4 regions of the Pseudomonas sp. PP3 genome follow, and region 2 is predicted to be linked to each of the others. Evidence: predicted binding sites of a transcription regulator. Region 2 holds the regulator's gene; each other region holds the start of a gene.
What was found. Region 2 encodes FliA, which starts transcription of late flagellar genes. Its sites were predicted from a motif close to CTAAAGTTTNNNNNNNNNNNGCCGNTAA; they were not measured.
Positions count from the first base shown of each region.

Region 1 (8,091 bases), 1.5 Mb from region 2:
GTTGCGCGGATTCGATTGCGATCAAGTGCAGGGCTATCTGATCAGCAAACCGCTGGCGTTGGCGGATCTGGTGGAGTATTTGATGTTTGGCAGCAATCAGCAGGCGCCACTGGAAATCGTGGTTTAACCCGCACCACACCCGTGTAGGAGCTGGCTTGCCAGCGATGGCGGTGGGTCAGTCGACAAATGTGTTGAATGACAAACCGCGTTCGCTGGCAAGCCAGCTCCTACAGGATTCTCATTCGGCCTGGACGGCGTCGAAACGTTCTGCCGCCGGCTCCCGCCGAATCATCCGCTTCATCTTCCACTCAAACGCCAGCGTCAAACTGACCGCCGCACAAGCCAGGCCCAGCGCCAGACCCCACCAGACTCCCGTCGGCCCCCAATTCAGATGAAAGGCCATCCACCACGCCGCCGGTGCGCCGATCAGCCAATAGCAACCCAGGCCGACCAGGAAGGTGGTCTTGGCGTCCTTGAGCCCGCGAATACAGCCCATGGCGATGGTTTGCGTGCCGTCGAACAGCTCGAACCACGCCGCCACCGCCAACAGGCTCACGGCCAGGTTGATGACGTCGCGAAACGCCGGGTCGTTGTGATCCAGGAACAGACCGATCAACTGATTCGGCAGCAACCAGAACACCATCGCAAAGCACAGCATCGCCGCCGCACCGAAGGCGATGCCGACCCGACCGGCCAGTCGCGCATCCAGCAATTGCCCGGCGCCGTAATGCTGGCCGATGCGCATGGTGATCGCATAGGACATCCCCGCAGGAACCATGAACGCCACCGAGACGATTTGCAGGGCGATCTGATGCGCCGCCAGTTGCGTGCTGCCCATGGTGCCCATGCACAGCGCCGCGAACGCAAACAGCCCGACCTCCACGGCGTAGGTGCCGCCAATCGGCAGACCCAGGCGCCACAGTTCTTTCAGGTACTGCCGGTTGAGTCGCAGCAACCCCTGGCGCAGCGGATAGGCGTCATAAGCCGGATGCCGGCGGATGTGCCACGCCAGCGCAAGTGCCATGAGGTTGGCGACAATCGCGGTGACCAGGCCGATGCCCATCAAACCGAGCTTCGGCAGGCCGAACATGCCGGTGATCAACGCGTAATTGAGCAGGAAGTTGGCCACCGTGCCGCCCAGGCTGATGACCATCACCGGTGTCGCGCGGCCAATGGCGCTGGTGAAACCGCGCAAGGCCATGAAGCTCAGGTAGCCGGGCAGGGCGAAGGGCAAAAAGATCAGGAACTGCCCGGCCGCCTGGACGTTGCTGTCGGTCTGGCCGAACAGCAACAGCACCGGTTTGAGGTTCCACAGCAGCAACCCGGCACCCAGCGCCATCAACCAGGCCAGCCACACCCCGGCCTGGGTCAGGCGGGCCGCGCCGAGAATATCGCCCGCGCCCTGACGGATGGCCACCAGGGTGCCGACCGCCGCGATCACGCCAATGCAGAAAATCGATACGAACGAATAGGACGCCGCACCGAGCCCGCCGCCGGCCAGCGCCTCGGGGCTCAGGCGCGCCATCATCAGGGTGTCGGTGAGGACCATCAACATGTGCGCCAACTGCGAGGCAATCAACGGCCCCGCCAGCCGCAGGATGGCCCAGAGTTCAATACGCGCTGGATGCTGCATGGTCATCACGCTCGAATGGCAAAGAGTTCACGAAAACGTCGATTCTCGGCGCTTTGCGGGGTTTGCACAAAGGGATAAAAAGGATGGGTGGCATGATTCAAACTCATGCTGGAGAGTTTCTGATAGGGTGGCCGAACCCCGCTATAGGAGCTTTCTGAATGTCACGTCGTCTTCCTCCCTTGTATGCCCTGCGCGCATTCGAAGCGGCGGCGCGGCATAGTTCGTTTACCCGCGCAGCGGAAGAGCTGTCGATTACCCAAAGTGCGGTCAGTCGGCATATCCGGACCCTCGAAGAGCATTTTGCCTGCCGCTTGTTTCATCGCAGTGGCCGCAACCTGCAACTGACCGAGTCCGCCCGTTTGCTGTTGCCGGGTATCCGCGAAGGCTTTACTGCCCTTGAACGCGCCTGCAACACCTTGCGCGCCGAAGACGACATCCTGCGCATGAAAGCCCCGTCGACCCTGACCATGCGATGGTTGCTGGCGCGCCTCAGCCGCTTCCGACATTTGCAACCGGGCAACGAGGTGCAATTAACCAGCGCCTGGATGGATGTCGATTCGGTGGACTTCAACGACGAGCCATTCGACTGTGCGGTGTTACTCAGCAATGGCCATTTCCCGCCGGACTGGGAGGCGAGTTACCTGTTCCCCGAGGAGTTGATCCCGGTAGGCGCGCCCAATCTGTTGAACGATCAGCCCTGGGATGTGGCGCGCCTGGTCAACACCGAACTGCTGCACCCGACGCCTGATCGTCGCGACTGGCGTAATTGGCTGGAACGCATGGGCCTGGCCGAGCAGGTGTCGCTCAAGGGCGGGCAGGTGTTCGATACGCTGGAGCTGGGCATGATCGCCGCCGCTCGAGGCTACGGTGTGTCCATGGGCGACTTGCTGATGGTGGCGGAGGATGTGGCCCAGGGTCGTTTGAGCCTGCCGTGGCCGACTGCCGTTGCCAGCGGGGAGAAATACTACCTGGTCTGGCCGAAAACCCGCCCCGGCGGCGAGCGCATGCGCCGACTCAGCGACTTTCTGCAAGGCGAAGTCCAGGCCATGGAGCTGCCTGAAGTCGTGCACTTGAGCTGAAACGATGAAGCCCCTGAAGTAGCGGCCTTGCGCCATATCCTAACTCGTTGCTCAAGTATTGCCGTTTGCCGCCGAAAATCTCTTCGTGGGACCTTCGTGCAGGTTCGACGCTACCCCCATTATTAGAAATTTTGCCGAGCATGCGTCGCGATCAGGATGATCCGTTCGCTCGGCCAGGAGCTGTCATGTCTCAACCTCGTGCCCGGATCGCTTCACAGCTTGGTCTTGCGCTTGCCGTGATACTGGCGATTGTCATCACCGGCAGTACCTTGTTCGCCCTGCGCTCGCTGGACACGGCCAATCTGGCCACCCGCGAAGAACACCTGGCCAGTGAAGCCCGGTTGCTGGCCGATCAGTTGAGCACCTTTCACGGCACCCTGCGTGAAAGCACCCAGCGCCTGGCGGGTCTGTTCGAAAAGCGGTTCAGCGCCGGCCTGAGCGTGCACCCGGATGAACCGGTGGCCGTCGCGGGTACGCAGACGCCGGGTCTGCACCTGGGCAGCGAAGTGCTGAACAATAATTTCAAGGAAGTGGACGACTTCAAGCAGATGACCGCCGGCGTGGCCACGGTATTCGTGCGCAGTGGTGAGGACTTCATTCGGGTTAGCACCAACGTCACCAAGCAAGATGGCAGCCGTGCCATCGGCACTGTGCTCGATCATGCGAATCCGGCCTACGCCCGATTGATGGCGGGGCAAAGCTACGTGGGTCGGTCCCTGTTGTTCGAACGCTTCTACATGTCGCAGTACACCCCGGTGCGTGACAGCAGCGGCAAGGTCTTTGCGGTGCTCTACGTAGGGTTCGATTACACCGACGCGCAGAATGCCCAGTTCGAAAACCTCAAGCGCTTCCGTATCGGCCAGACCGGCTCTCTGGCATTGCTGGACGAGCAAAACAAATGGCTGGTGCCGATTGCTGGCGTGCAGGCGCTGGATCAAGCGGTCCCGGCCGTTGTGGCGCTCGCGAAGACCCCGGGCAAGGGCGATTTCTGGAGCGACTCGTCGCAAGACTTCTACAGCATTGCTGTGCCATTCGAGGGCGGTCCGTGGTCGGTGGTGGCGAGCATGCCGAAAGCCGAAATCAGCGCGGTGACCTGGAGCGTCGGCATTCAGTTGGCCATCGGCAGCCTGCTGGCGATGTTGATCGCGGTAGGTTCGGCGGTCTGGTTGCTGCGCAGCAAACTCGCGCCGCTGGGTGATCTGGTGCGTCAGGCCGAGGCCTTGGGCGCGGGTGACCTGAGCGTACGCCTGAGCGTGACGAGCAACGACGAAATCGGCCAACTGGCCCGCGCTTTCAATCAGATGAGCCAAGCGCTGTCGACCATGGTTGAGCACATCCGCAACGCATCGATGGAGGTCAACAGCCGTGCCCAGGCCTTGTCCGGTTTGTCCGGTGGCGCTTATGAAGGGATGGAACAGCAGTCGGGCGAGATCACCAGCATGGCCGGTGCGGTGGAAGAGTTCAGCGCCACGTCCCTGAACATCGCCGACAACATGGGCAACACCCAGCGTCTGGCGCAGGAAAACGCCCAGCAAACCCAGATCGGTCGTACGTCGATGGACGAAGCGTCCTCGTCGCTGGAACAAATTGCCGGGGCGTTGAACAGCACCGCGACGGTGATCAACACCCTGGGACAACGCTCCCAGGAAATCGGTGGCATCGTCGGTGTGATTACCTCGATTGCCGAACAGACCAACCTGTTGGCGCTGAACGCCGCGATCGAAGCCGCCCGCGCCGGCGAGCAGGGTCGTGGCTTCGCCGTGGTGGCCGATGAAGTGCGCAATCTGGCGTCCCGTACCCGTCAGGCGACTGACGAAATTTCCGGCATGATCCAGAGCATCCAGCAGGAAACCGGCAACGCCATCAGCACCATGGAGCAGGGCAACGTGCTGATGCAGGAAGGCTTGTCGCGCAACGCCAATGTTGCTTCGGCACTGGCGCGGATCGACGAACAAAGTCGCTCGGCCGGTCAACAGTTCGCCGCCATCACCACCGCGACTCAGGAACAGAGCAGCACCGCGACCTTGCTCAGCAGCAACCTGCAAAGCATCGCCCTGGCCAACAGTGAGCAGCGTGAGGTGGTGTCGAACCTGGCGGTGACGGCCAAAGAGCTGGAGAAGCTGGCGGCGGATTTGCGCTCCGAGGTCGACCGGTTTCGTTGAGGTGCTTTTGAAATAGCTTTCGCGAGCAGGCTCGCTCCCACAGAGATCCAGGCCTTGCAGCCGACCAGGATCAAATGTGGGAGCGACGCGGTATAAGCATTTACTGCGTCGCCGGCCGATACTGCAATGCTTCCGCCAGATGCTCGCGGCTGATCCCCTCAACTTGCTCCAGATCAGCCAGCGTCCGCGCTACTTTCAGCAACCGATGCGCAGAACGCAGTGAAAGGGTCAGCCGCTCACAAGCGGTTTCCAGCCAATGCTCATCGGCTGTGGATAACGTGCAGTAGCGGCGCAACCCCGGCAAATCGAGAAAAGCATTGGCACACCCCTGACGCTTCTGCTGTCGTTCCCTGGCTTCAGCCACGCGTAACGCCGCGCTGGCACTGTCCTCTCCCGGTTTGATGACTGGATTCAACGCCGTGGCCTCACGCGCCACGGTCAGGTGCAAATCGATGCGATCCAGCAAGGGCCCGGAGAGTTTGTTGCGATAGCGCTGGACCATGTCCGGCGTGCAGGTGCAACGACCGCTGGGTTCGCCGAGAAAACCGCAGGGGCAAGGATTCATCGCCGCGACCAATTGAAAGCGCGCCGGAAAACGCACGCGATCCTTGGCTCGGGAAATCACGATATGGCCGGACTCCAAGGGTTCCCTCAGCACTTCCAGCACTTTGCGCTCGAACTCAGGAAGCTCATCAAGGAACAGCACCCCGTGATGGGCGAGAGTGATTTCGCCGGGTTGCGGTTTCGAGCCGCTGTAGGTCTCGGCAATTAATGCGAATGGCCTCCCGTGGAAGTCCCATAAGACCGTAAACGGCTGCAGAATTAAATGCGACGGCCTTCGGTAATAGATGCGACCACGTTCAGTTCCAATGGCAATTGATGCGACTATCCTCAAGTCGCTCCGACCGCCGATTTTTTACTGTTAGAGGTAATAGTGCTCAACCCATGACAGAGGGCGGGATATGACTGGGAGAAGATTTCGTTAAGGCGGTAACGGTTCACGATTTAGGACGTTTTTCAGCCAGCATTGACGTTCATTTTTCTAGGTTCTGTACCCGGATTAGGGGCGAATTACCCACCTTTATGTCCTACACTGAAAGCATGATTCCTGGTATCCGGTTGACCAGGTGAACATTATGCAGACCTACCGTATTCCCGCCGTCGCTCATCAGCAGACTCGGCCGATTTCTCCCACAAGGCGCAGCCTTTCCGGCACCTTTCCATTGCGTAATGGCGATGGCATTCCTTACGAATCGCTACTAGAACGCGACTTTTTGGCGCGTGTGACGTTTTCCAACCGGGTATGCGATGTGATCGCGCAACCAGTACAAATCCCTTTTCAAGGTGATGGCGCGCGAACGCACAGCTATACCCCAGATTTCCTTATTAATTATCACGTGGATCGCCAGATTGGCGCCTACCCGGTGCCGCTGTTGGTTGAGGTAAAACCGCGAGATCACTGGGAAAAAAACTGGCGCAAATGGTTACCGAAATGGAAAGCCGCCTGGCGTTATGCCCAAGAGAACGGTTGGGCGTTCCATATTTACGATGAATCGCGAATACGTGATACGGGATTCACCAACATCCAATTCCTTGATCGTTACAAGGCGATGGACTTTGCCCGAGAGGAAAGTGAATGGGTTCTGCAAACCGTTCGTGACACGGGTCCCGTTGCGGTGCACTACCTGCTCGCCGTCCACTTTGCGGGTATCTACCGAGCCCGCGGAATCAGCCATATCTGGCATTTGATCGCGACCCGTCAACTCGACTGCGACATCCGTCAGCCACTGAACGACTTTTTGGACGTCTGGATTCCTTCGCCATGAACACCCTCACATATCACGGTGAAAAGCCCCAGGCTTTCATCCCGGATCGGGCACGTCTGTCACTCGAGCGAAATGCATTCGTTCGGTACGGCGATGATGTTTATCGGATCAATCAGGTCTTGGATTTCAAGACAGTCGTCGGCATCGATGTTTACAGTGGTCGTGCTGCAGCTTTGCCGGTCGACGGCCTTAAGCCCATTGCGCAAGAGCGTTTGGACGGCCTTTATGTCAATTACGACATGGAGAGCATCAGTGAAGAACAATGGGCAATTGCGAAAAGGCGGTTTGAAGCCATTGAGCCCCTGCTGGGTGATGTCGTTCGAACTAAGGCTGAGATCAAGGCACGTGCACTGCTATACGAAGTGGACACTGCCACGGTCTATCGCTGGATGGACCGGTACAAGAGCTGGGGCGAATTGCTGGCCCTGATACCGAGAAAGCGTGGTTGGCAATCTGGAACAGTTCGAATATCGGCAGAGGCCGATGAACTCCTTGATGAGGTGATCCGGGAGTACTACCTCAGCAAGACGCGGCCAACGGTCAGCAAAGCAGTTAGCGAGTTTCGCATTCGCGCTCAAGCGCGTGGTATTCCCATGATTGCTGAGTCGACGATCCGACAGCGCATCAGTCGTATCTCGGATAAGCAATTCCTTCGTGGTCGGGGTTTTGCGGACAAGGCGCGCAATTCCTATACCCCATCGCCTGGCTCGTTTCCTGGCGCAGACTTTCCGCTCGCGGTCGTACAGATCGATCACACACCGATCGACGCCATGGTTGTCGACGATGTACATCGTAAGTCCATCGGGCGTTTGTGGCTGACCCTGGCGATCGATGTGCACTCAAGAATGATCACCGGCTACTACTTGGCAATCGATGCGCCATCGGTGATATCCGTTGCCATGTGCGTCGCGCATTCAATCATTCCCAAGGAGGAATGGCTGATTGCGCACGGGATAGAAGGCGATTGGCCTGTGTGGGGATTTCCGCGGGTTTTGCACAGTGATAACGGCGCTGACTTTAGATCTGAAAGCCTGCGCAAATCGTGCTCGAACTACGGGATCGAGAACCGATTCCGTCCTGTAAAACGACCCAAATATGGCGGGCACATCGAGCGATTGATGGGCAAGTTCATGCAAGCCGTTCACGGTTTGCCCGGAACCACGTTCAGTAACATTCAACAGCGTGAGGGAATTGATTCGGATGCTCAGGCGGCTTTGACCGTTTCGGAATTCGAAGTCTGGCTGGTGCGCGAGATTCTCAAATACAACGCTAAGTATCACGCAAAGATTTTCATGAGTCCGTTACACAAGTGGAACGTCGGCATTTTCGGTGGAAGGGACGATACACCTGCGATGGGATTGCCTCCAAGACCGGCAGATCCTTTCACCATT
Region 1 is NZ_HG995459.1:150,816-158,906, forward strand. It holds gene KHO07_RS00690 (bifunctional diguanylate cyclase/phosphodiesterase) at 1-127, shown strand, start outside; gene KHO07_RS00695 (NorM family multidrug efflux MATE transporter) at 239-1,633, opposite strand; gene KHO07_RS00700 (LysR substrate-binding domain-containing protein) at 1,792-2,712, shown strand; gene KHO07_RS00705 (methyl-accepting chemotaxis protein) at 2,898-4,874, shown strand; partial or broken gene KHO07_RS00710 (ATP-binding protein) at 4,975-5,625, opposite strand; gene KHO07_RS00715 (heteromeric transposase endonuclease subunit TnsA) at 6,011-6,700, shown strand; gene KHO07_RS00720 (Mu transposase C-terminal domain-containing protein) at 6,697-8,091, shown strand, end outside.
Region 1: KHO07_RS00705 (methyl-accepting chemotaxis protein) is a predicted target of FliA. The motif match lies at 2,763-2,790, and genes of this name have one in related genera.

Region 2 (8,091 bases):
GCTGAATACCGGGCGATGACCGTAGGGTGAGTAGGCGATGGGGCGCGGCAGAACGCCCTTCTTGAGGGTGTGCAGAACGGAGCGTTGCAGGTCGGTCACCAGCAACGTGGTATCGAGTACATCGCCCTCTCGTTGCTGCTCAGCCATTAACAAGTCGTCGTGCTGAATGATCGAATGCGTCGTCGCACCGTGAATTTCGGTCGCCAGGCGGCTTTTGCAGTAGAAACGCTGATGTGCCGGTGTATCAGGCTGTGTCTGGTGGACCAGTCGATCCAGTGGGTCGTAGCGATATTGGCAAAGCAGGTTTGTGGGTGGGGAGGTCATTGGCTCACTCCGCAGGCGAAAGGATTGAGAGCTGAGTATCTGCGCAGGTGCCGAGGTTGAGTACTAGCAGAACTGATAGGTGGCCTGAGAGATTCGCTGGCAGTGTCGGCCTCTTCGCGAGCAGGCTCGCTCCCGCTTTTTATCTCTGTTGTGCGGAGAATATGTGGCCAGCACAAATCTCCTGTTGGAGCGAGCCGGCTCCGGGCGGCGTTCCGACAAAAGCGCCCGTGCCGATGCCACACATTTCAGTTAAAACAGCCCATCCCGAAAACCCGGCAAAAGTTGGAAGGCTTCTTGCAATAGCCGCCCCGAGCCTGCTTCAGGCGTCAAAAGTTTGCTTCAAAGGAACGGGGAATACCGGTGGATCGCTCTCAGTTAATCAACAGTGCCCGCACGAACATGGCAGACCTCAGTCGAGGCAATCTGGGCGTGCCGCTGTTGCTGCTGGTTATGTTGGCAATGATGATGTTGCCCATTCCGCCGTTCCTGCTCGATGTGTTCTTCACCTTCAACATTGCCTTGTCCATCGTCGTGCTGCTGGTTTGCGTCTACGCCTTGCGGCCGCTGGATTTCGCGGTGTTCCCGACCATTCTGCTGGTGGCGACGCTGTTGCGACTGGCGCTGAACGTGGCTTCGACGCGGGTGGTGATGCTCCACGGTCAGGACGGCCACGCCGCTGCCGGTAAGGTGATCCAGGCCTTCGGTGAGGTGGTGATCGGCGGTAACTACGTGGTTGGTATCGTGGTGTTCGCGATTTTGATGATCATCAACTTCGTCGTGGTGACCAAGGGTGCCGGGCGGATTTCCGAGGTGAGCGCGCGCTTCACCCTCGATGCGATGCCCGGCAAACAGATGGCCATCGACGCTGATCTCAACGCTGGCCTGATCGACCAGAACCAGGCCAAGGCTCGTCGTACGGAAGTGGCCCAGGAGGCCGAGTTCTATGGCTCCATGGACGGTGCCAGCAAATTCGTGCGCGGTGACGCCATCGCCGGTTTGCTGATTCTGTTCATCAACCTGATCGGCGGCATGGCTGTCGGTATCTTCCAGCACAACATGACGTTCGCTGACGCCGGCAAGGTCTACGCCTTGCTGACCATCGGTGACGGTTTGGTGGCGCAATTGCCATCACTGCTGTTGTCTACCGCTGCCGCGATCATGGTGACCCGTGCTTCCGGTTCCGAAGACATGGGCAAGCAGATCAACCGCCAGATGTTCGCCTCGCCCAAAGCGCTGGCGGTCTCCGCTGGTTTGATGGCGGTGATGGGCCTGGTGCCCGGCATGCCGCATTTCTCGTTCCTGAGCATGGCGGCGCTGGCGGCGGGTGGCGCGTACCTGTTCTGGCGCAAGCAGAACATCGTCAAGGTCCAGGCCCTGCAAGAGGTCAAGCGTCAACAAGAGTTGCTGCCATCGCCGGCCCGCGCCCAGGAAACCAAGGAGTTGGGCTGGGATGACGTGACGCCGATCGACATGATCGGCCTGGAAGTCGGCTACCGCCTGATTCCATTGGTGGACCGCAACCAAGGGGGGCAATTGCTGGCGCGGATCAAGGGGGTGCGCAAGAAGCTGTCCCAGGATCTGGGCTTCCTGATGCCCACCGTGCACATCCGCGACAACCTCGACCTGGCGCCCAGCGCCTATCGCCTGACCCTGATGGGGGTGATCCTGGCCGAGGCTGATATCTACCCGGATCGCGAACTGGCAATCAACCCGGGACAGGTCTACGGCACACTCAACGGCATTACCGCCAAAGATCCGGCTTTCGGCCTGGAGGCGGTCTGGATCGAAATCAGTCAGCGCGCCCAGGCACAATCCCTTGGCTATACAGTGGTCGATGCCAGTACAGTGGTGGCCACGCACTTGAACCAGATTCTGTACAAGCACTCCAGCGAGCTTATCGGGCACGAAGAAGTGCAACAATTGATGCAATTGCTGGCAAAAAACTCGCCGAAACTGGCTGAAGAGCTGGTGCCGGGTGTGTTGTCGCTGTCGCAACTGCTCAAGGTTCTGCAAGCGCTGCTGGCCGAACAGGTGCCGGTGCGTGACATACGCAGCATTGCCGAAGCCATCGCTAACAATGCTTCCAAGAGTCAAGATACCGCCGCATTGGTGGCCGCTGTGCGCGTCGGCGTAAGCCGCGCAATCGTGCAAAGCATTGTAGGCACTGACTCCGAGCTGCCAGTGATCACCCTGGAGCCAAGGTTGGAACAAATATTGCTCAATAGTCTGCAGAAGGCAGGACAAGGCTCGGAAGAGGGCGTTCTGCTGGAGCCAAGCATGGCTGAAAAGCTGCAACGCTCGCTGATCGATGCAGCGCAGCGCCAGGAGATGCAAGGTCAACCGGTGATTCTGCTGGTGGCCGGTCCGGTCCGCGCGATGCTCTCGCGATTTGGCCGACTGGCAGTCCCGGGTTTGCACGTGTTGGCTTATCAGGAAATCCCTGACAACAAGCAAGTGACCATCGTTGCGACAGTAGGGCCCAACGGCTGAGGTAGTGGTTTATGCAAGTTAAGCGTTTTTTCGCCGCCGATATGCGTCAGGCCATGAAACTGGTTCGTGATGAGCTGGGCGCTGATGCGGCCATCATTGGCAACCGCCGCATTGCCGGTGGTGTCGAGCTGACGGCTGCCCTGGATTACAAGCTGTCGGCGCTGGCGCCACGCGTGCCGAACATGGAGCTCGAAGACGAGCTGCGCAAGACCCAGTCGCGCATCGTCACCGCCCAGGCCGAGTTGAGCCTGCGCAGCGACGGCGAAAGCGACAACGCCACCAATCGCCAATTGTTCGCCGGTTTGCCGCTCACCGCAGCCGAGCCGCTGATCGAGCCGACCTACGCCGAGCCTCGTCGCCCTGCGCCAGCTCCGGCTCCGGCGGCCGCGATGGATTCCCGGGTATTTGACTCGATGCGTTTCGAGCTCAACAGCCTGCGCGAGCTGATGGAAGTACAGCTGGGCTCCCTGGCGTGGAATCAGCTGCAAGGCAGCAGCCCGGGCCAGGCCAACCTCTGGCGTCGTCTGCAACGTATCGGTTTGTCCGGGCCGTTGTCTCGCGACCTGCTGGCGCTGATCACCGACATTCAAGAACCCCGTCAGGCCTGGCGCATGTTGCTGGCGCACCTGGCGCGGATGATCGCCACGCCGGAAATCGAGCCGCTGGAAGAGGGCGGGGTGATTGCCATGGTCGGCCCTGCCGGCATGGGCAAGACCACCACCCTGGCCAAACTGGCTGCCCGTTACGTGCTCAAGTACGGCGCGCAGAATATCGCGCTGGTGAGCATGGACAGCTACCGCATCGGTGCCCAGGAGCAGCTCAAGACCCTCGGTCGGATTCTCAATGTGCCGGTGACCCACGTTGATCCGGGGCAATCGCTGGTGCAAGCGCTGGAACCCCTGCTGCGCAAGCGCGTGGTGCTGATCGATACCGCCGGCCTTCAGGCCAGCGATCCGGCTCTGCGCATGCAGCTCGAAAGCCTGGCCGGACGAGGCATAAAATCAAAAAATTATCTGGTCCTGGCAACCACCAGCCAGAAACAGGTTCTAACCGCCGCTTATCACAGTTACAAGCGCTGCGGGCTTGCTGGCTGCATCCTGACTAAACTGGATGAAACGGCAAGTCTGGGCGAAGTGCTGAGCCTGGCCATCAGCCATGAATTACCGGTGGCCTACCTGACTGATGGCCCGCGGATTCCGGATGATTTGCATCTGCCGCGTCGTCATCAACTGGTCAGCCGCGCCGTCAGCGTGCAAATGCAGGAAGAACCCAGCGAAGAAGCCATGGCTGACATGTTCGCTGATATCTACCACAGCCCCACCAAACAGGTAGGCTGAGGTAACAATGAATAGTTTTTGTACCTACATCGATGGTCTGCCATGCATTGTTCGGTTTACGAACGCGCAGCCAGTAATGTGGCCTCCGTCTATGCAAGACAAGGTAAAGAAATAACATGGGCAGCATGCATCCCGTACAGGTGATCGCGGTGACCGGCGGCAAAGGTGGCGTCGGGAAAACTAACGTGTCAGTGAACTTGTCCCTGGCTTTGGCTGAACTTGGCCGGCGCGTCATGTTGCTGGACGCCGACCTGGGGCTGGCGAACGTCGACGTTCTGTTGGGCCTGACACCCAAACGTACCCTGGCCGACGTGATCGAAGGTCGCTGCGAGCTGCGCGACGTCCTGTTGCAGGGCCCGGGCGGCATCCGCATCGTTCCCGCCGCGTCCGGCACCCAGAGCATGGTTCACTTGAGCCCGGCGCAACATGCCGGCCTGATCCAGGCCTTCAGCGACATCGGCGACAACCTCGACGTGCTGGTGATTGACACCGCTGCGGGTATCGGTGACTCGGTAGTCAGTTTTGTCCGTGCGGCCCAGGAAGTGTTGCTGGTGGTCTGCGACGAGCCGACCTCGATCACCGACGCTTATGCGTTGATCAAACTGCTTAACCGCGACTACGGCATGAACCGCTTCCGCGTCCTGGCCAACATGGCCCAGAGCCCGCAGGAAGGGCGCAACCTGTTCGCCAAGTTGACCAAAGTCACGGATCGCTTCCTCGACGTCGCCCTGCAATACGTCGGCGCCGTGCCTTATGACGAAAGCGTGCGCAAGGCCGTGCAAAAACAGCGTGCCGTTTACGAAGCGTTCCCGCGCTCCAAGTGCTCGCTGGCCTTCAAGGCGATCGCGCAGAAGGTCGACACCTGGCCGCTGCCCGCCAACCCGCGCGGGCATCTGGAGTTCTTCGTCGAGCGCCTCGTGCAACAAACGGCAGGACCCGTGCTATGACAGCCAGCGGCTACAACCTCTACAAGAAATCGGCACGCGATGCGCAGTACGAGCTGATCGAGCGTTACGCGCCGCTGGTCAAACGCATTGCCTACCACTTGCTGGCGCGTCTGCCGGCCAGTGTCCAGGTCGAAGACTTGATCCAGGCCGGGATGATTGGCCTGCTGGAAGTTTCGACCAAATACGACGCCAGCAAAGGCGCAAGTTTCGAGACGTACGCGGGCATCCGCATCCGCGGCGCCATGCTCGATGAAGTGCGCAAGGGCGACTGGGCGCCACGCTCGGTCCACCGCAATACCCGCATGGTCAGCGACGCCATCCGCTCGATTGAAGCTAAAACCGGCCGTGACGCTAAAGATCACGAAGTTGCGGCCGAACTCCAATTGAGTCTCGACGATTACTACGGGATTTTGAACGACACCCTGGGCAGCCGTTTATTCAGTTTCGACGATCTGTTGCAGGACGGCGAACACGAAGGGCTGCACGAGGATGGCGCGAGTGCTCACCTCGAGCCGTCACGCGATCTGGAAGATGAACGCTTTCAGGCAGCGCTGGCGGACGCGATTGCCAATTTGCCGGAGCGTGAGCGACTGGTGTTGGCGCTGTACTACGACGAAGAGTTGAATCTCAAGGAAATCGGTGAGGTCCTGGGGGTCAGCGAATCTCGGGTCAGCCAGTTACATAGCCAGTGCGCAGCCCGTTTGCGGGGGCGTTTGGGAGAGTGGCGAGCGCGCTGAAGGCAGTGTGGGGGCACTGCGACGTGGCTGGTGGGGTGATGAACCGCGCCGGTCTCGCTTCGTTGTACTCCAGACAGTCATTGAGTGCTTTGCCAGATTGATTGAAATGGCGCGTCCAGGTGCTGGGCGCGTTTTAGTCTGCTTGGAGGTCGAATTGGACAAGAACATGAAAATCCTCATCGTTGATGACTTCTCAACGATGCGGCGGATCATAAAAAACCTGTTGCGTGACCTTGGGTTCACCAACACGGTCGAGGCCGACGATGGCACTACCGCCATTCCGGTACTCAACAGCGGGAGCATCGACTTTCTGGTGACCGACTGGAACATGCCTGGCATGACCGGTATCGATCTGCTGCGCCACGTGCGTGCCGATGAAAAGCTCAAGCACCTGCCGGTGCTGATGGTGACCGCTGAAGCCAAGCGCGAGCAGATCATCGAAGCGGCCCAGGCCGGTGTAAACGGCTATGTGGTCAAACCCTTCACGGCCCAGGCGTTGAAAGAAAAAATCGAGAAGATTTTCGAACGCATCGGTTGAACTGCGCCACGGGGGAGCTATGGGGCATAACGAATCTTCGCAGGGCGATTTTGAATCGACCCTGAAAAAACACGCCGTCGAACTGGTCGCGAGCCTTGAAAAAGGCAGGTTTGGCGATGCTGTGCAATTGATCCATGAGCTCAACCAGACCCGTGACCGCGGCCTGTATCAGGAAGTGGGCAAGCTCACCCGCGAGCTGCATAGCGCGATCGTCAATTTTCAGATTGCCCCGCACATGCCGCAAGCCGAGGAGGTGTCACAGATCACCGACGCCACCGAGCGTCTGGGCTATGTGGTCAAGCTGACCGAGGCCGCGGCCAACCGCACCATGGACCTGGTGGAAAACGCCACGCCGCTGGTCAACAGCCTGGCCGACGAAGCCCAGGCCTTGAGCACGGATTGGGGGCGGTTCATGCGTCGCGAAGTCGGCGCTGAAGAGTTCCGCGAACTGGCCCGGCGCGTCGACGGGTTCCTGGCACGCAGCAGCACAGACAACCGTGCCGTGTCGGGCAACCTCAACGACATCCTGCTGGCCCAGGATTATCAGGACCTCACAGGTCAAGTGATCAAGCGTGTGACCCAACTGGTCACCGAAGTTGAAAGCAACCTGCTCAAGCTCGTACTCATGGCCAGCCAGGTGGACCGCTTTGCGGGCATCGAACATGACCGTGAAGCGATGCTTGCAGAAAAAGATCCACAAAAACATCTCTCTCAGGGTGAAGGTCCGCAGATTCATGCCGATAAAAGAGAAGACGTTGTGTCCGGTCAGGACGATGTGGACGATTTGTTATCCAGCCTGGGATTTTAGCGTTTTAGAATTTTAGGTTTTTTGGGTTTTTAGACCTGTAGGAGCACACCATTAATGAGCTTCGGCGCCGATGAAGAGATCCTTCAGGATTTCCTGGTTGAGGCCGGCGAGATTCTAGAGCAACTGTCCGAACAGCTGGTCGAGCTGGAAAGCCGACCGGATGATGCGGATTTGCTCAATGCAATTTTTCGCGGTTTCCACACTGTAAAAGGGGGCGCCGGCTTCCTCCAGCTCAACGAGCTGGTGGAGTGCTGCCACATCGCCGAGAACGTGTTCGACATCCTGCGCAAGGGTGAGCGTCGCGTTGACTCGGAATTGATGGACGTGGTTCTTGAAGCGCTGGACGCGGTGAACAGCATGTTCAGCGAAGTCCGCGAACGCAGCCCGATCACGGCTGCTACACCGGAATTGCTCGCGGCACTGGCCCGTCTGGCCGAGCCGCAATCGGCCGACGAGGTTGCACCTGCACCTGTCGCCCACTTGGTTGAAGAGCCTGCCGCTGAAAGCGAGTCGGGTGATATCACCGACAATGAATTCGAACAACTGCTGGACTCGCTGAACGCCGTCAAGGCCCAGGCCGAGGCGCCGGCGGCTGCTCCGGTATCGGCCGGCGATGCGGCGGCCAGCGATGAAATCACCGACGCCGAGTTCGAGTCGTTGCTCGACCAGTTGCACGGTAAAGGCCAGTTCGCGGTTGATGCCGTGGCACCGGCTGCCCCTGCCGCGCCGCAGGCTCCGAAAGCCGCGGGCGACAGCTCGGACATCACCGACGACGAATTTGAAGCACTGCTCGACCAGCTGCACGGCAAGGGTAACTTTGCCGTTGATGCGCTGGAATCGGCCATCGCTTCGGTGCCGACGCCTGCCGCGCCAACCGCTGCGGCGGCCGGTAGCGACCTGATCACCGATC
Region 2 is NZ_HG995459.1:1,643,304-1,651,394, forward strand. It holds gene KHO07_RS07615 (RHS repeat-associated core domain-containing protein) at 1-324, opposite strand, end outside; gene flhA (flagellar biosynthesis protein FlhA) at 685-2,814, shown strand; gene flhF (flagellar biosynthesis protein FlhF) at 2,826-4,151, shown strand; gene fleN (flagellar synthesis regulator FleN) at 4,268-5,098, shown strand; gene fliA (RNA polymerase sigma factor FliA) at 5,095-5,835, shown strand; gene KHO07_RS07640 (chemotaxis response regulator CheY) at 6,002-6,373, shown strand; gene KHO07_RS07645 (protein phosphatase CheZ) at 6,393-7,181, shown strand; gene KHO07_RS07650 (chemotaxis protein CheA) at 7,236-8,091, shown strand, end outside.

Region 3 (8,091 bases), 330 kb from region 2:
CGTTGGTGAAGGTGTTGCCCGCCGCCGACGTCTCGAACGCGATCCGGCCGTTGATGGTGCCGGTGCTGCTGTTGGTCATGTTGACTTGCGAGCCGCCGTAGACGCCGATCACCGGGGTGTCTGCCAGGGTGATGCCGCCGATCGACAGCCCGGTGGACGTGATCGTGCCGTTGTTGGTGATATTGGTGGTGCCAGCCGCCGCGTTGTTCACCGCGATACCCAGGCCGTCGATGCTGGTCAGGTTGAGCCCGAGCAGCATCCCGGTACCGCGAATGATCCCGCTGGCGTTATTGAGAATGCTGACGGTACTGGTGGCACCGGTGCCAATGAACGCGCCGCCGCTCAACACCGAGACCAGGCCGAGCAGCGCCGGGTCGATGGTGCCGGAGTTGTTCAGGGAGATATTCACCCCGGTCAGGTCCATGACATGGCCGCCGAGGGTCGCATTCATCTGCGCCCCGGAGTTGACGTTGACCGTCAAGCCGTTAGTGGCACTGGAGAAATTATTGAGAAACAGCGGCAGAGAGGGCACGCCGGTGCAGGTCACCGTCGAGCCTGCTGTCGAGCACGTGGCCAGTGCGGGTGTGCTCACACCGCCGAACAACAGTCCGGCGACGCTCAGGTGCACAGCAAGGGAAAGAGGGGAAAAACGCGAAATGAGGGCGACACCAAACCTTGCTTCCACGGGGTACTCCTTTCGTGGCCAAACCACTTCAATCCATGAAGGGCAAGCAGCAATGACGGTTAAACCGTTACGTGCTGTCAGAACTGCAACTACCCGGGAACCGTATCACTCCTGAGACACAGTAGTAGACGGTGGGTAATGGGCTACCTGTCAAATAGTGCTAGTACTTTGGTGATATGTACGGGGAACGTGGTTGTTTCGTGGAAGTTCTGTGAATTGGATCCATTTTTGGAATTTGGGTGGCTGTTGCCAGGCATTTGCCAAAACGACTCGCCGTTACCGCGGAAACGGATAGGCCGCCGTCACCGTCCGACAATCCGAATGAATTTTCCCAGTGGCGTGCGATCCCTCTATGTACACAGGGAGGATCTAGGGCTTTATGAACAACGCAAAACTTTTCGTCATCGAATACACCCTTCATGGCGCCCCCAAGTCGTTCATTATCCGTCTGGAAAAAATGGACAACGCGGAGGCCTGGCATTGGGCAAGTTGCGACGCGGGCGTTGGGCGAATCCCGCGCTTTGGCCGCGAAAAAGTGCAGAAGACCAGCAAGCCGATGGCGGAGAAATTCGGTGTGGAGAACGTCAAATGGCGGCCGGCAAATTGAAGTCCGGCGGGTACGGGGGATAGAACATGGCAGGCACAACCATCAGCCAACCTGCGCATCTGGACTATGGACTGGATACGCTGTTCGGCCGCATCACCAAAAGCGCTGAATGCCGGGTCGGCCTGGAACACGTCGAACATGACCCGATCCGCTTCGCCGTGCGCATTCCGGCACCTTTGCCCGAAGACCTGGAACAGGCGAAAACCCTGGTACTGAGGGTCGAAGGCCGCCGCCTGACCGGCACCGTTCGCCACAGTGAGCGGCTGGACGATGACAGCCTGAAACTGGAAGTGGAGCCCGACTAGGCTCCACATTCCGGTGCGCGGGTAGCTGTTGTCAGTGAGCGCACTTGCAGCCTTTATGGCTGCATTCTTCGCCGTGTTCGTGATGCTTGGCGCAAGCCTCACAGCAATAGTGCTTGCCGTGACGCACGATCGGATGCTCGCCAAGCTTGCAGTTGCATTTCGGACAGTCACAGGTACGGTCATCGGTCATGGAGCTGACTCCTTTGGCAGTGGTCGTCGGGGCTTGAGGAAGAGCCCGTTCAACCAGTGTAGGAGTTGGGACGGGACGCGTTTGCCGAAGAATCCACCGACCGACTACTGCTGCGGTACATGAACACCAGCGCCAACCCCAAAAGCACCATCGCCACGACCCGACTCCAGGACAACTCAATCGCCGGATTCCCCAACCAGCCAAAATTATCGATCAACATCCCCATCCCCAATTGCCCGACAATCACCGCCACCGTCGCCACCGCCGTCCCCACCCGCGGCACCGCGCCAACCATGACCATCATGTAGACCACCCCAAACAGCGCCCCGCTGAGCTGCCACTTCGGCACATCCAGCAGACTCACCGCGTAAGCCGGCTCAAAAAACACAATCAGCAACCCGGTCAACACCGTGCCCACCACAAAAGTCAGCAAACTGCTGCGCAGCACACCCACCGTTTCACCCAGGCGCCCATTGATCGCCGCCTGCACACTCAACACCGCACCGGCAGCCACAACCACCGCCAACAAAATAATCAGACTCATCATTACCCCCGAGCAATCAGGACAAGTGCCGCGACAATCAGCAGCAAGGCCAGCCAACGTTCACCGTTCACCTTTTTGCGCGTGGCACCGAACCAGCCGAAATGGTCGATCAAGACACTCTTGCCGACCTGCCCGGACAGAATCGCGATCATGGTCATCGCGATACCGATGTGCGGGGTGGCCAGCGTCAGCACCACCACATAGATCGGCCCGAGAAAACCACCGATCAATTGCCAGCGCGGCAGCTCACTAAAGGCCGGGCCCTGTTGCGGGCCGCTGAGCAAGAGCAGGAAAAACAGAATCGCCGAACCCACGCCAAAAATGCTCAAGGTCGCCCACAAGTGACCCACCTGAACGCCCAAAGGCCCGAGCAGACCGGCCTCCACCGAAAGGCCCATACCGGCCAGAATCACCAATGGCAGCAGCAACAGCCGTAGCCCGGAGCGGGTGGCCGGCGCCGCTGCGCTACTCACATCATCAATAGAAGCCTGCATAGTCAACACCTGCGTAAAGGAACGATGGCGCGCATTATCGTCTGGCATAGCTGTGCGATAAATGGGAGCATCCGGACAACACTTTTGCGTAACTCGCACAGTAGGATTGACCATGCACGGCCTCAACGAACTGGGATTCAAGGCGCTTCGGCTGTTTGTTTCGGTACTCGATCACGGCAGCTTTTCCGAAGTCGCCCGCCGCGAAGGCGTGGCACCCTCTTCAATTTCCCGGCAGATCCAATTGATGGAGCAGGCCCTCAACCAGCAATTGCTCTACCGCCACACCCGCGCCGTTACGCCCACCGAAGCTGGCCGGGTGCTGGGCGATCACGCGCGGCTGGTGCTGGTGCAACTGGAGGAAGCCGAACAGGCGTTGCTGGAACAACAAAGCGAGCCGAGCGGGCTGGTGCGCATCAACGCACCGGTGGTTTTCGGCCAGCGGCACCTGACGCCGTGGCTGGGGCAACTGTGGGCGCGCTATCCGAAGCTGCAACTGGATATCCAGCAGACCGACAGCTACGTCGCGCCTTTGCAAGAAGGTGCCGACCTGCTGTTTCGCATCGGCCCGCTGCGCGACTCCAGCCTGCAGGCGCGGGTTCTGGCGCCGCAGCGTTTTCAGGTGGCGGCGAGCCCGGCCTATTTGCAACGCCACGGCACGCCCGAACATCCCGACGAGCTCGCCAGGCACCAGTGCCTGGCCTACAAAGGCGTGTCTGGCCTGCAGCGCTGGTTTTTCCGCAAGGGCACCCAGCCGTGGGTACCGTATTCGGTGAAGGGGCCGCTCACCGGCAACCACGCGGACACCCTGACGCAAGCCGCCGAACAGGGGTTGGGTTTGGTGATGTTTCCTTCATGGTTGATTGGTGAGTCGGTACGCAACGGCACGCTGGTGCCGGTGCTGGGGAGCTATCAGGTTTCCAACAGCCTGGAGCCACAGCAGATCGCCGTGCTCTGGCCCGGCAGTCGGCGCTTGTCGGTGAAGGTCAGGACGGTGATTGACTACTTTGTCGAGTGTTTCGGCGAAGTGCCGTACTGGGACAGACCGTAGGAGCCGGCTTGCTGGCGATGGCGTCCTCGAGGGCGCTATCGCCAGCAAGCCGGCTCCTGCAGTGGGGTGTTGCTGGTCAGATGCGGAATTGGCCGACCAGACTGCCCAGCCGCTGCCCAAGGTCCGCCAGGCTGCGCGAGGTTTGCGCGCCCAGTTGGGTTTCATCGGCAACGTTGTCGACCGCCACCGCAATCTGGTGGACGCTGCGGTTGATCTCTTCAGCCACGGCCGTCTGTTCCTCGGCGGCGCTGGCGATCTGCGCGTTCATCGAATTGATGGTGGCAATCAACTGCGCCATGGTATCGAGCGAGGCACCCGCCTCGTTGGCTTGCGCGGACGTGCCGTCACCGGCCTCGCTGGAACGGCGCATGGCTTCCACCGCCGATTGAGTGCCGGCCTGCAAGCGATCGATCATGCCCTGGATTTCCTGAGTGCTGATCTGCGTACGGCTGGCCAGCGCCCGTACTTCATCGGCCACCACCGCAAAGCCGCGCCCGGCCTCACCGGCACGGGCCGCTTCGATGGCCGCGTTGAGTGCCAGCAGGTTGGTCTGCTCGGCGATCGAGCGGATCACCCCGAGCACGCTGACAATCGACGACACGTCTTTTTGCAGGCTGTCCAAAGACACGCCGCTGCTGCGAATGTCATCCACCAACGCATGAATCTTGACGATGCTGCCCGCCACTACACGCTTGGCGGCCTGTCCTTCTTCATCGGTCTGCTGGGCGGCAACCGCGGCATTTTGTGCACTCTTGGCCACTTCCTGGGCGGCGGCGGACATCTCGTTGATCGCCGTGGCGACCTGATCGGTCTCGTGACGCTGACGCTCCATGGCCTGGTCCGAACGGTTGGCCTGGTCGGAAACCTGGGTCACCAGCCCGGTCAACTGTGCAGTCATTTCGGTGATCTGGCGCACCAGGCCATGGATCTTGTCGACGAAGCGGTTGAACGAGCCGGCCAGTTGGCCCAGCTCATCCTGGCTGGTGATGTTCAGGCGACGGGTCAGGTCACCCTCGCCCGCCGCGATGTCGTCGAGGTTGGCTTTCATCTGGTTCAGCGGGCGCAGAATGGTGTTGGCCAACAACATCCCGGCTGCGGCGAGCAGCACCAGCACCACCACGGCCACGCCGACAATGCTCAGCACCACGCCTTGCATGCGCTCCTGAACCTTGGCCTCGACCACGGCGACTTGCGCTTCGATACCGTCAAGGTTGACCGACGTACCCACCGCCATGTCCCACTTCGGCAAATATTCGGTGTAACCGAGCTTGGGCACCAGCACCTTGTTATTGCCCGGCAACGGCGAGCTGTATTGCAGGTAGTGCGTACCGTCCTGGGCGACTTTCACCAGGTCGCGGTTGACGTAAACCCCGTTGGGATCGCGGTTGTCCTTGAAACTTTTGCCCACGCCTTCGGGATCTTTGGCCTTGAACAGGCGCACGGTGTTGGAGTCGTAGCCGAAGAAGTAGCCGTCCTTGCCGTAGGTGATGTTCGACAGCAACTTGATGGCCTGCGCCCGTGCCGCGTCGTCGCCCTGCGCGGCAGCGTCGTACAGCGGCTTGATCGTGGTCATCGCCACGGCAACATAACTTTGCAGGGTCGCCTTGGCATCGCTGAGCAGGCGCTCGCGGGTTTCCACGACCTCCTGGCGGGCCTGGCCTTGCAGGATAAACAACGTGGTCAGGCTGATGACCAGCGCGAAGAGCAACACCGGGAGGACGGCAAGGGACAGGACTTTAGCCTTCAGGCTCATGCGCATGACGTTCACTCTTTGATTTTGTTGGCGTGGTTAAAGCTTTAACGGCAGGCCAATTCAAAAGTTGAACGCGGTCACTGTGGGAGCGAGCCTGCTCGCGATGACGGCCTGTCAGTCACATAGATGCTGAAAGTGCCGACGCTTTCGCGAGCAGGCTCGCTCCCACGGGGTGAATTGCGGTGTTACAGCACCATCGCGGCAATCCAGCCAAACGCCAGCAGCGGCAGGTTGTAGTGCAGGAAAGTCGGGACCACGGTGTCCCAGATGTGATGGTGCTGGCCGTCGATGTTCAGGCCGGAAGTCGGGCCGAGGGTCGAGTCCGAGGCTGGCGAACCGGCGTCACCCAGGGCGCCGGCGGTGCCGACGATGCACACGATGGCAATCGGGCTGAAGCCCAACTGCACACACAACGGTACGAAAATCGCCGCCAGGATCGGCACGGTGGAGAACGACGAGCCGATGCCCATAGTCACCAGCAAACCCACCAGCAACATCAGCAAGGCACCGATGCCTTTGCTGTGATCGATGTACGCGGCCGACGATTCGACCAGCGTCTGCACCTCGCCGGTGGCCTTCATCACTTCGGCGAACCCCGAGGCGGCGATCATGATGAAGCCGATCATCGCCATCATCTTCATGCCTTCGGTGAACAGGTCGTCAGTGTCGCGCCATTTGACGATGCCCGAGACCGAGAAAATCAGGAAACCGGCCAGCGCACCAATAATCATCGAGTCCAGCAGCAACTGAATAATGAAGGCTGCGGCAATCGCCACAGCCGCTACCATCAGGCTCATCGGGTTGTACTGCACCGCAACCTGCTCGACTTGCTCGATCTTTTTCAGGTCGTAGACACGCTTCTTGCGGTAGCTGATGAACGCGATCAGCAAGCCCGTCACCATGCCCAGCGCCGGAATACCCATGGCGTGGGTGACGTTGATGCCGCTGACGTCCACGCCACTGCGGGCGACGTTGGCCAGCAGGATTTCATTGAGGAAGATGTTGCCGAAGCCCACCGGCAGGAACATGTACGGGGTGATCAGGCCGAAGGTAATGACACAGGCGATCAACCGGCGATCCAGCTGCAGCTTGGTCAGCACGTAGAGAAGCGGCGGCACCAGCAAGGGAATGAAGGCGATATGTATCGGCAAGATGTTCTGCGAGGCAATGGCCACGACCCAGAGCAGACCGATCAACAACCACTTGACCTGGCCACCGCCCGTGGCGTGCTGGCGATCGACCATCGCCAGCACTTTGTCCGCCAGGGCATGAGCCATGCCGGACTTGGCAATGGCCACCGCGAAAGCACCGAGCAACGCGTAGGACAACGCCACGGTCGCCCCGCCGCCGAGGCCGCTGTTGAAGGCTTTGAGGGTCGCGTCGATTCCCAGGCCACCGGTCAAACCGCCCACCAGCGCACCCACGATCAGCGCGATCACCACATGCACGCGGGACAGGCTGAGTATCAGCATGACGCCAACCGCGGCAATTACTGCATTCATTTCATTACCTCGACACAAACGGAAAGAGTCCGGTCGGCAGCTCGCATGGGCCGCCAGCGGGTTAAAGAATGGGTCTTATTAGAAGGGCGCGCACTTTGCCGGACCGCTGCCGCCTTGTCAAAGTCAGGCGCGTCCTTTTGTAGGAGCCGGCTTGCTGGCGATGGGTCCATGCAACCTTGCGGTGATCCTGCGACCGCATCGCTGGCAAACGAGCGACTACAGCCGATTCGATTTTCGGGGGCGGCGTAAAGAAAGCCAGATGGCTGCCGTTACAGTGCAAAGTCTCAGATATTTATCGAATAAAGGACGTCTCCATGTCGCTCAGACAACTTTCCATTCAATGGAAAATCACCCTGCTGGCCGGGCTGTGCCTGGCGGGCATCGTGACCCTGCTGGTGGGTCTTTCGCTGTACCGCATGGAGCACAGCTCCGCGATGGTGAAAGCCTCGAGCATGGAGATGCTGACTGAAGCGGCCCAGGCGCGGATCGAGTCCCAGGGTGAAAACCAGGCACTGGTCATTCGCCAGCAATTCATGGACGCCTATCAATACGGGCATGGATTCTCCCGTCAGGTGCTGTTTCTGCGGGATCAGGCCGAGAAGCGCTTCCTCGATGCCTTCGACCTGCGCGAAGACCTGACCCGTCAGGTCAAATCGGCCCTGCAAGCCAATCCGGAACTGCTGGGTTTGTCCCTGGTGTTTGAACCCGACGGGCTGGACGGCAAGGACGAACTGTTCAGCGGCCAGGACGAATTGGGCAGCAACGACAAGGGCCGCTTTGCCCTGTACTGGTCGCAGCCTTCGCCGGGCAAGGTGACGTCGATGGCGCTGCCGGAAAGCGACATGACCGACACCAGCACCGGGCCCAGCGGCGAACCGGCCAACGCCTGGTTTACCTGCCCGCGCACCAGCCTCAAGCCCTGCGTGATCGAACCCTACTTTTATATGATCGACGGCCAGAAAG
Region 3 is NZ_HG995459.1:1,970,107-1,978,197, reverse strand. It holds gene KHO07_RS09130 (autotransporter-associated beta strand repeat-containing protein) at 1-685, opposite strand, end outside; gene KHO07_RS09125 (DUF6555 family protein) at 1,065-1,292, shown strand; gene KHO07_RS09120 (hypothetical protein) at 1,319-1,597, shown strand; gene KHO07_RS09115 (metallothionein) at 1,629-1,787, opposite strand; gene KHO07_RS09110 (DMT family transporter) at 1,837-2,334, opposite strand; gene KHO07_RS09105 (DMT family transporter) at 2,334-2,825, opposite strand; gene KHO07_RS09100 (LysR family transcriptional regulator) at 2,938-3,873, shown strand; gene KHO07_RS09095 (methyl-accepting chemotaxis protein) at 3,950-5,632, opposite strand; gene KHO07_RS09090 (Na+/H+ antiporter NhaC family protein) at 5,812-7,128, opposite strand; gene KHO07_RS09085 (methyl-accepting chemotaxis protein) at 7,443-8,091, shown strand, end outside.
Region 3: KHO07_RS09095 (methyl-accepting chemotaxis protein) is a predicted target of FliA. The motif match lies at 5,671-5,698, and genes of this name have one in related genera.

Region 4 (8,091 bases), 2.5 Mb from region 2:
GTCAATCAGGCGGCCATATCCAAAATGGAACGACGCACCGACATGTACATCAGTACATTGCGTAACTACATCCGCGCCATGGGTGGCGAACTGGAAATTATCGCGACCTTTCCTGAAGGTCAGGTAAAGATCGATAACTTTTCCAACTGAAAAAAACACAGAAGCCCTTTATTCAAAGGGCTTCTGTTCGAGTTGGCGGCGTATACGAGTTATACGCGGAAGTGACTCACCATCTGTTGCAACTGATTGCCCAACCGCGCCAGTTCAACGCTGGACGCCGCTGTCTCGTCGCTGGCCGCTGCAGTCTGTTCCGAGACGTCGCGCACGTTGATGATGCTGCGGCTGATTTCTTCGGCCACGGCACTTTGTTGTTCGGCAGCAGCGGCGATCTGCTGGTTCATCGACTGGATGTTGGACACCGTGCGGGTGATGCTTTCCAGTGAGGCACCCGCTTTGCGGGTCAGGGCGACGCTGCTGTCGGTAAGTGTGCGGCTGTTGTTCATCACCGCCGCCACTTGCTGGGTACCGTTTTGCAAACCGGCCACCAGGCCTTCGATTTCTTCGGTGGATTTTTGCGTGCGCTGGGCCAGGCCACGGACTTCGTCGGCCACCACGGCGAAACCACGTCCGGCTTCACCGGCGCGCGCCGCTTCAATCGCTGCGTTGAGTGCCAGCAGGTTGGTCTGTTCGGCCACGGCCTTGATCACGTCCATGACGCTGCCGATCTTGTCGCTTTCCTGTTGCAGCACACTCATGGCTTCGGTGGAACGCACCACTTCGCTGGCCAGGCGTTCGATCTGCGCGATCGCTTCGCCAACCACCTTGTCACCTTCACGGGCTTCACCGTCCGCCGCCGCGGCGGCTTGCGAGGCTTGCTCGGCATTGCGCGCGACTTCCTGCACGGTGGCGGTCATCTCGTGCATCGCGGTGGCGACCTGATCGGTCTCGATTTTCTGGCTGTTGACCCCGGCACTGGTTTGCTCGGTGACGGCCGACAATTCTTCGGCAGCGCTGGCAATCTGAGTGACGCCGTCGCGGATGCCGCTGATCAAATCGCGCAGGGTCACGCCCATGCGCGCGATGCCCTGTTGCAATACGCCGAGTTCATCGCGGCGGGTGACCTTGACGTCCTGGGACAGGTCGCCGCTGGCGATGCGATCAACCACCGCCAGGGTGTCGCGCAATGGACCGGTGATCTGCCGGGTAATAAGTACGGCGGCAATGATGCCCACCAACAATGCCAGCAGCGTGCTGACCAGTTGCAGGGTGCGGGCATTGGCGCTTTCGGCGTCGCGACGGTCGAGCTGGATCTGGTACAGCTGCTCGCTCAGGCTGACGATGGCTGCACCTTGGTCCGTCATTTCCTTGCGTGCCTGCACCACATCGCTGTTCGCGGTTTTGTAGGCTTGCAAGGCGCCGCGGTAGCTGCCCAACGCGGATTCCAATTGACGCAGGGCGTCTGGCTGCTCATCAGCGAAGTGCCCATTGAGCGACTTCACGCTGGCGATCGCGGAATCAAGTTGGGTGGCAGCTTTTTGCTCGGTCTCGGCGTTGGCGGCGGCGGTGTAGCCACGCACTTCGTAGCGGGCCAGGAGGAACGCTTCCTTGGCGGCGGTGATGGCCTGGAACTGTTCGAAGCGTTGGTCGCTCAGCGGCATTTGCTGTACGCGGGTGTTGATGTCGTTGATCAGCGTATTGGCCGTTTCGGCACTGACGGTCATGACGTCGCGGGCGCTGTTGCCAGCGCGATAAGCGCCACGCATTTTGTTCAGGGATGTCTTGTAGGCATCGATGACAGTGCCTTGCTCCCTGAGCAGTTTGAGATTTTCCGGGCTCTTGAATTTCACCAGCAACGCTTGCTGTTGAGCGGAAAACGCTTCGAGGGTGGTTTGCACGTTTTGAGCGGTGGTTTCGTCGCCGTTGGCCAGCATGTATTGCAGGCGCACCACCCGCAGCTTGGTCAGGCCCGCGTTGAGCCGGGTGATGTCACTCATCCAGTTGCTGCGGTCAATCAGGCTGCCCAGGCTGGTCCAGCCGGTCAGGGCGAGGACGCAGGTCAAGGCCAGTACCAGGCCAAACCCCAGGCCCAGTTTCAGGTTCACGCTGATATTGCCGAACCAGCTATTCATCAAAATTCCTCCAGGAACGTAGTGTTTCTCGATCGTCGGTTGGCTGGAAGATTGTTGTTTTTGGGGGCCAGCATGCGGTGTAGAAGGTCTGTATCGGCAGTGATCGCGAGAGCTGAAAGGATTTTGTCGAGGGATTGTGAAGGTGCATGTTCAACAAGGTCCCTGGCGCTGGCTTTTTAGGGGCGGGCGCGGCTGGGGAGGCCGGTCGATCAGGCGAGATCATTATCGACTGAGCCGAGGTCATCGCGAGCAGGCTCAGTCCTGCTGCAGGGGCGACCCGGAACAGACATGAGTTAATCCAGGCTGCGCGACCATTGCCGATCCGGATCTTCCCAGACCGTGCTGACCCGCGCCGTCAGCACGTGATCCTGCCATCGTCCATCAATGTTCAGATACGCCTTGGCATAGCCTTCACGTTCAAACCCCAGCCGCTCCAGCAACCGTGCACTGCGTTCGTTGCCGGGGATGTAGTTGGCCATGATCCGGTGCAGGTTCAGCGTTTCGAACATGTAGCGGATACCTGCGTCCACGGCTTCATGCATCAGGCCTTGGCCCTGATGGGCGTGGTCGATGTGATAGCCCAGATAGCAGGCCTGGAAAGCGCCGCGAACGATCCCGCTGAAATTGCACGCGCCGATCATCTGCCCGCTGTCGCGATCGAGCACGGCGAAATGCACCGCATAGCCTTCATCAAACGCCATGGCTTGCTGCGCGAGGCGCGAACGGATTTTTTCCGGGCTGTAGTAATCGTCTGCACGGATCGGTGACCACGGCGCCAGGTGTGTCTGGTTTCGCAGGTAGAAGTCGCTTTCCAACGCTGCCTGGCTCGGGCTGAGGACGGCCAGGTTCAGGCGTTTGCAGGGCAGGGTGAAGATCGCCATGTTGTGCTCCAGTTTGCGTGCACAATTTTCGTGGGGGGAGTTTCCGTAAAAAAAGACGCGTCCTACATACAAACTATTTCCTGGACGTCTTGATTCCTGTGCTTGAGCACCACCAAGGCATGGCTCATTGATCGAGCTCTGGCCGTTTATGCCGCAGGAAGCTTGTTAATGGAACTAACAAAAATATTCTCGCCACAGAACCGGCGCTTGATCAAGTTCACCTCGGTACATCCGCCGTTATGCCACCCATGAGGCTGAGGACAATCAGAACAAAAACACCGATCTGGGCAAGTTATGGGCCTTTTACTGGGATCGTGATAAAGCATTTTTGAAATGGTATGAAGCTCAAGGGCGCGCCAAGGGAGCCAAACTCTCAATCCCCCCGAGCACCATGTCCACCACCTACTGGCGATCCCAACTCCCCACCCTCTGGCAAACCATCAGCAACCGCGGCCCCGGAGAATTCCAACCCTCGCCGTGGCTACCCATCCGCTGGGCCCAGCACCAGGTCAAAGAGTTTGACGCCGCGCCGGTGCTCGGTTACCTGCGCCGCCCGATCAAGGTCTCGATGCAGGACGAACACGGCAAGCGACTCAAGCCGGCGTTGCGGGCCAAGGCGCTGCAAGCCGGCTGGTTACAGGCGCTGGATACCTTGCCCGAAGGGCATAAGCCGGTGCGCGTGTTCTTCGACACCACCGACCATGAACCAATCCCATTTGCCTGAGCGACGTTACCAGCAGCAGCGGCACCGTGGTTTCTTGCCAGCTTTAAGGTACGCACAAACAAAAAAAAAGCCCGCGGGAGGGCGGGCAAACCGTAGTTTCTTGAATGAGCGAGGCAAATGTACAGGGTGTGGCTTGGAGGCGGGGTGAAGAAAAGTTCATCTGTCGACCGATGAGTGTGACAGTGGCGAGAGGCGACGATCTGGATGCGCTCAGGGCTAATTTTGCGCGAGTGGAATGCTGATCACATTTGACTCATTTTTATAATGTGACTGAAATGATGCTCCCAGAGACTTCGATGGATGCCGCCGATGTGCCATTGTGGAAGAGGGGGGACGTCAATGACCAGGAAGGCATGGCGCCTATTTCGCTCAAAATGGATCCATTTTGGGCGTCAATAAAGTGACGGATAATCACTATTGCGTGCCGCGTGGCGGCAAAATAGACAAGCTATTGACAGTGCCAGTTTGATCTCCCATTATCAGCCGCGTTTTGATGGCTTAGCGCCATAAAAATGTCGGTGGTGACTGGGCAGTTCCCCATTGTTCGCAACCGCAATACGATGACAAATGCCCACACCGTCAGCGGCCTCTTGAACGAGTATCCGCTTGAATATTCAGGAAGAAATTTCATGTTCGTTGAGCGCGTACTGGTCACTGGCGGAGCGGGATTCATTGGGTCGCACCTTGTCGAAGCGTTGCTGGCCAAGGGTTATAAAGTCCGTGTTCTGGATAACTTGTCCACCGGCAAAGTCAGTAATTTGCCAATGGACAACGCCAATCTGAACCTGGTTATCGGCGATGTCGCAGACAGCGCCGCCGTGGCCCAGGCCATGCGCGATTGCAGCGCCGTCGTACATTTGGCGGCAGTGGCTTCGGTGCAAGCGTCGGTGGACGATCCAGTCGGTACGCATCAAGCCAATTTCGTCGGTACCCTCAACGTTTGCGAAAACATGCTGAAGGCCGGGATCAAGCGCGTCGTGTTTGCCTCCAGTGCTGCCATCTATGGCAACAACGGCGAAGGTTCGGCCATCGACGAAGACACGCCAAAATCGCCGCTCACGCCCTATGCCAGCGACAAGTTGTCCAGCGAGCACTACCTGGATTTCTATCGCCGCGAGCACGGCCTGGAGCCGGTGATCCTGCGCTTCTTCAACATCTTTGGCCCGCGTCAGGATCCGTCCTCGCCGTACTCCGGGGTGATCAGCATTTTCACCGAGCGAGCGCTGAAGCAGCAGCCGGTGTCGATTTTCGGTGATGGCGAGCAGACCCGCGACTTCGTTTACGTCCTGGACCTGGTGAGCATTCTGCTGCAAGCCGTGGAGACCACCGAGCCGCGTCCCGGGGCGGTGAACGTCGGTCTGAGCCGTTCCACCAGCCTCAATGATTTGATCGCTGAACTGGGGGCCGCCACCGGCAATCCTCTGACGGTGAATAATCAGGCGCCACGTCAAGGCGACATACGCCATTCGCGCGCCAATAATGCCCGCCTGCTTGAGCGCTTCAAGCTTCCGGAACCGACTTCCATCGGCAACGGTCTAGCGCAACTCATCCGCAGTTTGTAACTCGGTCGGTTTTACTGCCCGACGTTCAAGCAGTACTGAATTCCGTCATTTCAAGAGTGAGTTATGGAAATCGTTTTTCGCAGGACGCGTGTCCGCTCGGTCGCCAAGCGACTGCTAGCCGCTATGGCGCTATGTGTGAGTGGACCTGCCGTACAAGCCGCGGTGTTGACCCCTCCTTCCAGCGTGACCTTCTGGTATGCCGATGAGCCGCCGATCTCTGAACTGGCCCAGTTCGACTGGGCAGTTGTCGAGCCGGGGCACATGACGGCGAGCGATGTCAAAACGTTGCGCAAGCTGGGCAGTGAACCGTTTGCCTATGTGTCTGTGGGAGAGTTCGACGGCTCAAAGGCTGACATCACCAAGGCCGGCCTGGACAAGGCTGTCTCTCCGGTGCGAAACGATTCGTGGAACAGCCAGGTCATGGACCTCACGGCACCGGCCTGGCGCGAACATTTGCTCGGGCGTGCCAAGCAGCTGCAAGCCCAGGGTTATGGCGGACTTTTTCTCGATACCCTCGACAGTTTCACTCTACTGCCGGAAGCATCACGTGAAGCACAGCGTGCCGGCCTTGCCAGTTTTCTGCGGGAACTGCACAAGCAGCAGCCAAAGCTGAAACTGTTTTTCAATCGTGGCTTTGAAGTGCTGCCGGAGCTCGACGGCGTGGCGGCAGCGGTAGCTTTCGAGTCGCTGTATGCCGGTTGGGATGCAGCCGCCAAGCGATATCGACCCGTGCCGGAGGCGGACCGCCAATGGCTGCTGGGCCAGCTGCAACCGTTGCGTGCCAAGGGCATTCCACTGGTGGCGATCGACTATTTGCCACCGGAACGACGTGAGGAGGCCCGCAAGCTGGCCAAGCGTTTGCGCGATGAAGGTTTCATTCCTTTTATCAGCACCCCAGACCTGAATTCGATGGGTATCAGCAACATCGAAGTGCAGCCGCGACGTGTAGCGTTGGTTTACGACCCGCGCGAGGGTGACCTGGCTGATAATGCCGGTCATACCTATCTCGGGGGGCTGCTCGAATACCTCGGGTATCGCGTCGACTACCTGCCTGCCAACAGCTCCATGCCGGAATATCGCTTCAGTGGCTTGTATGCCGGGGTGATTACGTGGATGACCAGCGGTTCGCCGCAAGATGCTGCAGCGTTCAACCGCTTCATTAGCGCGCGTCTGGACGAGCACGTGCCGGTGGTTTTTTTCTCCGGCCTGCCGATTGAAGACCGGGTTCTGCTCAAGCGCATGGGCCTGACCCGCGAAGCTCCGCCGGGTACCCAAACCCTGACCGTTACTCATCAAGACAAGGCGCTGGTCGGCGCTTTTGAAGCACCGGTGCAGCCCCGATCCCGTGATCTGACGGCGGTTTCGGTATTGCCCAAGGGGCCGACACCGGCACTCTCGCTGAGCAATGCCGCAGGCGAAACTTTTAATCCGGTCGTCATTGGCGATTGGGGCGGTCTGGCGCTGGCGCCTTACCTTCTTGAGGTGAACAACGAGCGCAGTCGCTGGATTCTCGATCCCTTCGCCTTCCTCAAGGCAAGCCTGCGTCTGCCTGAGCAACCACGCCCTGACACCACCACGGAAAACGGCCGTCGAATCGCCACCGTACATATCGATGGCGATGGTTTTCCATCCCGCGCCGAAGTGCGTGGCACTCCGTACGCCGGTCGTCACACGCTGGACGACTACATCAAGCCCAACCCGTTCCTGACGTCGGTGTCGATCGTCGAGGGTGAGATTTCGCCGCGCGGCATGTTCCCGCACCTGGCACGTGAGCTGGAGCCCATCGCCCGCGAGATCTTCGCCAACCCGAAAGTCGAAGTGGCCACTCACACCTTCAGCCATCCGTTTTTCATGCAGCCGGACAAGGCCAGGAAGCGTGAGAACTTCAAACCGGAATATGGCTTGAACATGGCGATTCCGGGCTACGACAAAATTGATTTCCAGCGCGAGGTTGTCGGTTCGCGCGACTACATCAACCAGCAGCTCACCACCCCGGAAAAACCGGTGAAAATGGTGTTCTGGCCAGGTGATGCCCTGCCTTCGGCGTCGACGCTGAAGATTGCCTACGATGCCGGTCTGAAAAACGTCAACGGCGCGGAAACGATGATGACCAAGGCCGATCCGTCGCTGACCGGGTTGAACCCGTTACTGCGCCCTACCGAGGGCGGTTTGCAGTACTACGCGCCGATCATCAACGAGAACCTCTACACCAACCTGTGGCACGGCCCCTACTACGGCTTCCGCGAATTGATCGAGACCTTTGAACTGACTGACAGCCCAAAGCGTCTGCGGGGCCTGCACCTTTACTACCACTTCTACTCAAGCACCAAGCAAGCCTCGATCAAGGCCATGCACGAGATCTACGGCTACATGCGTGAGCAGAATCCGATGTCGCTGTGGATGAGCGACTACATCGATCGATTGCATGGCTTGTACCAGGCCAGCCTGGCGCGGACCGCCGATGGCAATTGGCAGATTCGCGGCATGGATGCATTGCGCACCGTGCGCCTGGACCCGCAAATGGGCTGGCCGGATTTGCTGCGATCGCAAGGCATTGCCGGTGTTCGAGATATACCGCAAGGCCGCTATGTGGCCCTGAGCAGCGATCGGGCACTGTTGGTGCTGCGACCTGATCGGGATAGCCGCCCGGCATTGGAGGATGCGAATTTGCCTCTGCTGAGTTGGCAGTACCTGGATGATAAACGCGTGAGTTTTTCGTTTGCCGGGCAGTTTGATCTGACCTTCTCGGTACGCTCGGCGAGTGCCTGCCGGGTCGAAGTGGATGGACAGCGTTT
Region 4 is NZ_HG995459.1:5,560,331-5,568,421, reverse strand. It holds gene KHO07_RS25310 (XRE family transcriptional regulator) at 1-150, shown strand, start outside; gene KHO07_RS25305 (methyl-accepting chemotaxis protein) at 210-2,129, opposite strand; gene rimJ (ribosomal protein S5-alanine N-acetyltransferase) at 2,423-3,010, opposite strand; partial or broken gene KHO07_RS25295 (hypothetical protein) at 3,234-3,713, shown strand; gene KHO07_RS25290 (NAD-dependent epimerase/dehydratase family protein) at 4,364-5,296, shown strand; gene KHO07_RS25285 (bifunctional glycoside hydrolase 114/ polysaccharide deacetylase family protein) at 5,360-8,091, shown strand, end outside.
Region 4: KHO07_RS25305 (methyl-accepting chemotaxis protein) is a predicted target of FliA. The motif match lies at 2,220-2,247, and genes of this name have one in related genera.